2 regions of the Streptomyces sp. NPDC059255 genome follow, and region 2 is predicted to be linked to the other one. Evidence: riboswitches for the same ligand, from Rfam matches in the RefSeq annotation. Region 2 holds a riboswitch; the other holds the start of a gene.
What was found. A riboswitch is a leader RNA that binds a small molecule or an ion and turns the genes downstream of it on or off. The one in region 2 is predicted to bind S-adenosylmethionine.
Positions count from the first base shown of each region.

Region 1: another riboswitch for S-adenosylmethionine. It lies ahead of ACFXKG_RS33720 (putative leader peptide); the one in region 2 lies ahead of ACFXKG_RS28985 (PotD/PotF family extracellular solute-binding protein).

Region 1 is NZ_JBHYZP010000039.1:63,062-66,261, reverse strand. Features, by position in the region: gene ACFXKG_RS33730 (LLM class flavin-dependent oxidoreductase) at 1-763, shown strand, start outside; gene ACFXKG_RS33725 (glutathione S-transferase C-terminal domain-containing protein) at 808-1,590, opposite strand; gene ACFXKG_RS33720 (putative leader peptide) at 1,702-1,767, opposite strand; SAM riboswitch class IV at 1,804-1,911, opposite strand; gene ACFXKG_RS33715 (putative leader peptide) at 2,456-2,572, shown strand; gene ACFXKG_RS33710 (LLM class flavin-dependent oxidoreductase) at 2,647-3,200, shown strand, end outside.
Region 2 is NZ_JBHYZP010000030.1:15,690-18,889, reverse strand. Features, by position in the region: gene ACFXKG_RS28990 (beta-galactosidase) at 1-1,416, opposite strand, end outside; SAM riboswitch class IV at 1,653-1,774, shown strand; gene ACFXKG_RS28985 (PotD/PotF family extracellular solute-binding protein) at 1,952-3,082, shown strand; gene ACFXKG_RS28980 (ABC transporter ATP-binding protein) at 3,079-3,200, shown strand, end outside.

The DNA.
Region 1 (3,200 bases), on a different contig from region 2:
CGGCCGGGTGCTGGTCAACATCGTCAGCGGGCTCGACCAGCCCGCCGCCTACGGCGACCCGCACAGTGACCCCGCTGGGCGGTACGCCCGCACCCGGGAGTTCCTGCATCTCGTACGGCGCCTGTGGACCGAGGAGGACGTGACGTTCGACGGTGAGTACTTCCGGGTCGGCCGGTCCACGGTCGCGCCACGCCCGTACGCGACCGGCACGCGGGCCCATCCCACGCTCTACTTCGGTGGCGCCTCCGAGGCCGCCGAACGGGTGTCCGCGGCGGAGGCGGACGTCCAGCTCTTCTGGGGCGAACCGCTCGACGGCGTCGCCGAACGCATCGCCCGGCTGAAGGCGTTGAGCGAGGAGGTGGGCCGCAGGCACCGGCCTCTCCAGTTCGGTCTGCGGATCACCACGGTGGTGCGCGACACCACGGAGGAGGCCTGGCGGGCCGCCGAGGAGAAGGTCGCGCGGACGGCCCGGAGCGCGGGGGAGACCGCCTGGACGGAGAACGGCAGGACCGCCGCAGGACAGCAGAGGCTTCTCGACCTCGCGGCACGGGGCGAGGTCCTCGACACCTGCCTGTACACCACCCCCGGCACCGTCGGCGGCAAAGGAGCGGCGACCACCTGGCTGGTCGGCTCCGCCGCCGACGTGGCCACGGCGCTGGACAACTACCGCGTGCTGGGCGTCACCCACTTCGTCCTCTCCGACACCCCGTACCAGCAGGAGACCGCCCGGGTCGGAGACCAACTGCTGCCCAGGCTGCGCTGACCGTCATGGACGGCACGACGGCCGGCGCGGCGCCGCGCCCTCCCTCACGCCGCGTCGGGCACCGCCCCGGTCCTGTCCCGGAAGGCGGGGTGATCGGCGAGGCGGCGTACGTACGCCCCGAGCCGGGGGTACGAGCTGAGCGTGCCGGCCGGGCCGAGGTGGACGAGCGCCACCCACAGGTCCACGTCCGCGGCCGTCAGGGTGTCGCCCAGCGCGTGGGTGCCCGAGGCGAGCCGGCGGTCCAGCAGGTCGAGTGCCGCCGACCGCTCCGAAGGCCGTCCGGCCGGGGTGACGTCCCGGTCCAGCAGGTCGCGCAGCGCGTCGATCTCCGGGGCGAGACCGGGCGGGTTGAGGGCGCGGTGACGGGCTCCGTCGCGGCCCGGGAGCAGGCCCCCGAGGTCGCGGAGGATGGCCGGGGTCTCGTTGCTGACGATGCGTCCGCTCCAGCGGTCGCGCAGCGCGGGCACGGTCAGCGGCCCGTCGTAGTGGTGCACCGTGGCCTCGTACGCGCCGCGCAGCGAGGCGAAGGCCTCGGGCGTCCCGGCGGGACGGGTCAGGAGCGTGGTGGCGACCGACTCGCCGAGGCCGAGCAGGTCGAGGGTGATCGAGACACGCAGCGAGCGGGGACACCCCGCGCAGAGGTAGAGGTCGTAGCGGTGTGGTGCCGGGTAGAAGCCGCCGGCCAGGCCGACGCCGATCCTGCTGTGGAAACGGTGCGGTCGGGGGGAGGCCGCGGCCACCCTGGGGCGAAGTGCGGACGCGGACGGAGCCGGGGGACGACCGCCGGCCATGGCCGTACCGGGGCTGCGCAAAGTTGTCTCGGGCATGACTCTCCCTTGGGGAACGAGGAAGCCACCGCCGCCTTGTGGGCACCGGCGGCCGAATGCGGAGCGACTGCGCTTCTCGCACCGGTCCGGATCGCACGGACCGACGGCGGATCAGTAAGCGCTGGAGACACGCAACAGGTCGATGTGCAGGCGCCTCGTCAAGCCGTTCCTCGGCATTGCCACCCGTCTCACCTCCGGGGCCCGCGAGACGCGGGACCACGCTTGCCCCGCCGCGTCGGCGGGACCCGGTCGTCACCCGGAGCACCCCGTCGCGGTGGAAGGGTTGCCTGTCGGCGGGCCGGGGCCGATGACCACATGAGCGGGCGGAACCCGCGCCGTGGGCGCTGACAATCGTGACCGTCCACATCAGTCTCGGTGCCCTCCGTGACGGCGTCAAGGAAGCCGGGTACGCGATCTCACCTGATGGGCAGCCGCGTTGACATTCTTTTCGGGGCGTGCCTACCGTGCGGCGCACAACGGGAGCCCCCAGGGCCGGAGAAGTGATGGTGACAGCGATGTACGGAGCCGACAGGACGGCCGCACGCCGGCACCCGCTCCGCGCGGACCGCTCCGACGGCCTGCCGCGCGTCAACAGCGCGCCGTGTCCGGCCCCTTGTCCCGCCCTCTGCCACTGTCCCGCCCTCTGCCACGACTGACGGTTCTCCCCGTCCCCGACGACCACCGCTGTCGCGGCCCGGGACGGACAGGAAGCCGGACAGCGGAATGAAAGCCACAGCCGCGTTGTTGCGCCTGCTGACCAGCGAGCGGCGCACCGAGGAGTGAGCGGCGCGCCCCAGGACAGCCGCGAGCGTGAAGCCGGCCGGGCCTCCGGGGCCGCCGGGCCGGAAAGGTGGAGGTGAGGCACATGCGTCCCGTGTCCCGTCACCGCGCCGTGGATCCCGCCCCGCCCCGCCGTCTGCACCTGTACTCCCGGACGCACATCGACCTGCTCCGCGTGGCCGGCGCGCTCTGTCGCCCCTGACCTGTTGCCCTCGCAGCCGCACCCCTCGTACGGGGACCGGCTCCCCGTACGGCTGATCAGGAAGGCGTCTCCCGATGTCCCCGTCACCCTCCCCGCTGCACCTCGCCGTCGCCCTCGACGGCGCCGGCTGGCACCCGGCCGCCTGGCGCGAGCCGGTCTCCCGCCCCCGCGAACTGCTCGACCCCGCCTACTGGACCGACCTCGTCACCGAGGCCGAGCACGGCCTGCTCGACTTCGTGACCATCGAGGACGCCCTCGGCCTCCAGTCCTCGTCCCTCACCGAACCCGACGGCCGCACCGACCAGGTACGCGGCCGCCTGGACGCCGTCCTCATCGCCGCGCGGGTCGCCCCGCTGACCCGCCACATCGGTGTGGTGCCGACGGTCGTGGCCACCCACACCGAGCCGTTCCACATCTCCAAGGCGATCGCCACCCTCGACTACGTGAGCACCGGCCGCGCCGGCCTGCGCGTACAGATCTCGGCACGCCCGAACGAGGCCGCGCACTTCGGACGCCGTACGGTCCCGCCGCTCCGCGGCGAGGAGTACGCCACGCCCGCCGGGCACGAAGCGCTGACCGACGCCTTCGACGAGGCCGCCGACCACGTCGAGGTCGTGCGCCGGCTCTG
Region 2 (3,200 bases):
GGGCAACTGCCGGGCGTGGCCGTCGAGTTCGACCCAGAAGCGGACCTCGCGGTGGTCGGGGAGGGGCTCGTGGGGCTGGTGGTTGTTGACGAAGAGGAAGCCCTGCGTACCGCTGGAGCGCACCGCCCAGCGGAGTGTGGACCGGTCGTCGAGGCCGGCCGGTGTCACGTCGGGCAGCCGCAGCGGCATGTCCGCGAGCCGCGCCCCGGAGTCCTGGATCAGCAGGTGCTGCGCGCGCAGCGCGTGGAACGAGGGGCGCACCTGCCCGTACTCACCGAGCGGCGCCTGGAAGTCGTAGCTGACGGACGGCAGGTCGTTGGGGTAACCCGTGGCGTGCGACTCCTGGTTGGGCAGCGCGAGGTCCAGCCGCTGTGAACAGCCGTGGTACAGGTAGTACCCCTGCCAGACCGAGCCGCTGCCGAGCTTCGCCAGCGCGAGCGCGGAGACGTCCGCGGTCCGCACCAGGGGCCGCCGGTGGTACGCGACGGCCATGCCCGAGCCGAGTTCGCAGGTGATGTACGGGTAGCGGCCGTCGTCGGGCACCCCGTGGCCCGCCCGCACCGCGGGGCGCAGATCGGCGCCGATGTTCGGGTCGTCCCTGACCGGGGTGAAGACGTAGTGCCGGCGCATCTCCCGGGCCCACCCGTCGTGCGCCGGGAGCCAGAAGGCCTCCGGATAGCCGCCGTACACCGGCAGCAGGACATCGCGCGGCAGATCGGCGGCGTCCCATCCGGTGGCGGTCCACAGCGGGGCGGCGATGCCCGCGGCCGCCGCGACGCGGCGGAGCGTCGCGAGGTGGCCGGGCGCGTCGTACAGCTCGTTCTCGATCTGCACGGCGACGACGGGGCCGCCCTCGTCGTAGGAGAGGCCGCGCAGCTCATGGCCGATCCGGGCGAAGTACCGCTCGACGAGCGCCAGATAGGCCGGGTCGTCGGTGCGCGGGACGCAGCCGGCGCCGTCGAGCCAGTCGGGGAAGCCGCCGCCCCGGCACTCGCCGTGCGACCAGGGACCGACCCGTACGGCGACGGACAGCCCGAGTCCGGCGCAGAGCAGGACGAAGCGGCGCACATCGAGACCGTCGTCGAACCGGAAGGTGCCGCGGGTCTCCTCGTGCTGGTTCCAGAAGAGATAGGTGGCCACGGTGTCGACCCCGCCCGCGCGGATCTTCAGCAGTTCCTCGCGCCACTCGGCGGCGGGATAGCGGCTGAAGTGGAACTCCGCCATGACGGGCAGCCAGGGGACCCGGCCCCGCAGGATTCTGCGGCTGTCGGGGACCAGGGGCGCGGGGACGCCGTCCGGGCTGCCCATCCGCAGATGCCCCGTCGGGCCGGCGGGTGGAGCGGTCAGGTCATGAGTGCGCAGCGACAACACGACGGGCGGCTCCTGCGTCGACGACGGCTCGGGAGATCGCTTCATCGTCGGCACGGTCCCGGACCGTGTCAAGAAGTATTCCTAATTAATGAATGGCCTGATGGCGGTGGTGATGCCGACTCGGTATCTCCTCGATGCTGCCTCGGTGGCGGCGGTGCATGGCCTCGCGCGGCGGCATTTTTGCCATCTTGTCCGGAAAGATCCGCCCTGTGATCGAGGTGTGATCATCATGTGATCCGCCTCATCTTCAGAAACCAGCCACAGAGTGTTACGTTTTTGGCCGTCACGAGTCCCAGCGACAAGCCCCGGCTTGCTGGGCGGCAACCCTCCTTCTGCGGTGGGGTGCCCCGGGTGATGACACGGCTCCACGCGCACACCGATGTGCCGGGAGCAAGCGCGGACCTGTCACCCAGGTCCAGTACCTGTGACGGGAGCACGAGATGACAGCGGACGTGATGCCTCAGGGCGCGTCGTCATGGTGCCCCGCCCAGCGGCCCCCGCTCGACGAGCGGCCGGCGAACCATCACCCATGGGCCGGCGCGCCGTTCGCCGTCACCCCGCACCGAGGAGTCCTCCCCTCATGAGAGCTGCCCTGTCACGCCCACGCGGGCGACGCCCCCTGCTGGCCCTCGCCTCGGCCGCCACCGTCCTCGCCGCCGTCGCCGGCTGCGGGGTCGACACCGGCGGCTCCGGCGGCGGCTCCGGCGACGGAGGGTCCGGCTCCAAGGGGGAGCAGATCACCGTCACGGCCTTCGCGGGCCCCTGGGGCGAGCTGTTCAAGAAGTCCTTCGTCGCCCCGTTCGAGAAGGACACCGGCATCAAGGTGAACCTCGTCTACGGCGCCGACTCCGCCTGGCTCACCAAGCTCCGTGCCGCGGGCGGGAAGGACGCGCCGTTCGACGTCGTCGCCCTCACCCCCGGCTCCCTGCACCAGGCCGTCGGCGGCGGTCTCCTCCAGCCGCTCAAGACCGGTGACCTCAGCCACTGGAAGCAGCTCGACCCGGTCCTCACCCAGCAGTCCACGGTCGAGGGCTCCTCCTACGGCGTGCCGCTGACCACCGGCTCCAACGGGCTGCTGTACCGCACCGACAAGATCAAGCAGGCCCCCCGCGACTGGACCGACATCTTCGACAAGAAGTACTGCGGCCATGTCGCGCTGCCCCCGCTCACCTACAACGCGGGCCTGGAGTTCTTCTCCGCGCTGGTCTCCCAGGACGGCGGAAAGCTCTCCGACCCCGCCGACGTCGACAAGGCGTTCGAGAAGCTCGCCCGGCTCAAGGACTGCGTCTCGGCGTACCCGGCGGACGCGGGCAGCGTCTCCACCGTCCTGCAGAACGGCGACGCCTGGATCGTGCCCTTCTGGGACGGCCGCGCCTTCGCCATGGCCAAGGAGGGGCAGCCGATCGGCTTCAGCTACCCCGCCTCCGGCGCCGTCGGCGCGCTGACCTCGTACTACGTCCCCAAGGGCAGCGCGCACACCGAGGCCGCCTACAAGTTCCTCGACTACCTCAGCGCCGCCCAGTACCAGAAGCCCTTCGCCGAGGGCACCTTCTACGGCGCGGGCAACGACACCATCGACTACAGCCCCGACTTCAAGACGAAGGTCAAGTACGGCGAGGCCGTCTACAAGACGTTCACCTGGGTCGACTACAAGACGGCGACCCCCAAGCTGAACGAATGGCAGCAGCGGTGGAATCAGATCTTCAAGTGACCGGGCAGCGCGACGACGCCGGCGGCGGGACCGCCGCGCACATCGAGATCGAGGGCCTGGCCGCCGGGTACGAGGGACAGCGCATCCTCGACGTCGGCCGGCTCTCCATCAGGCGCGG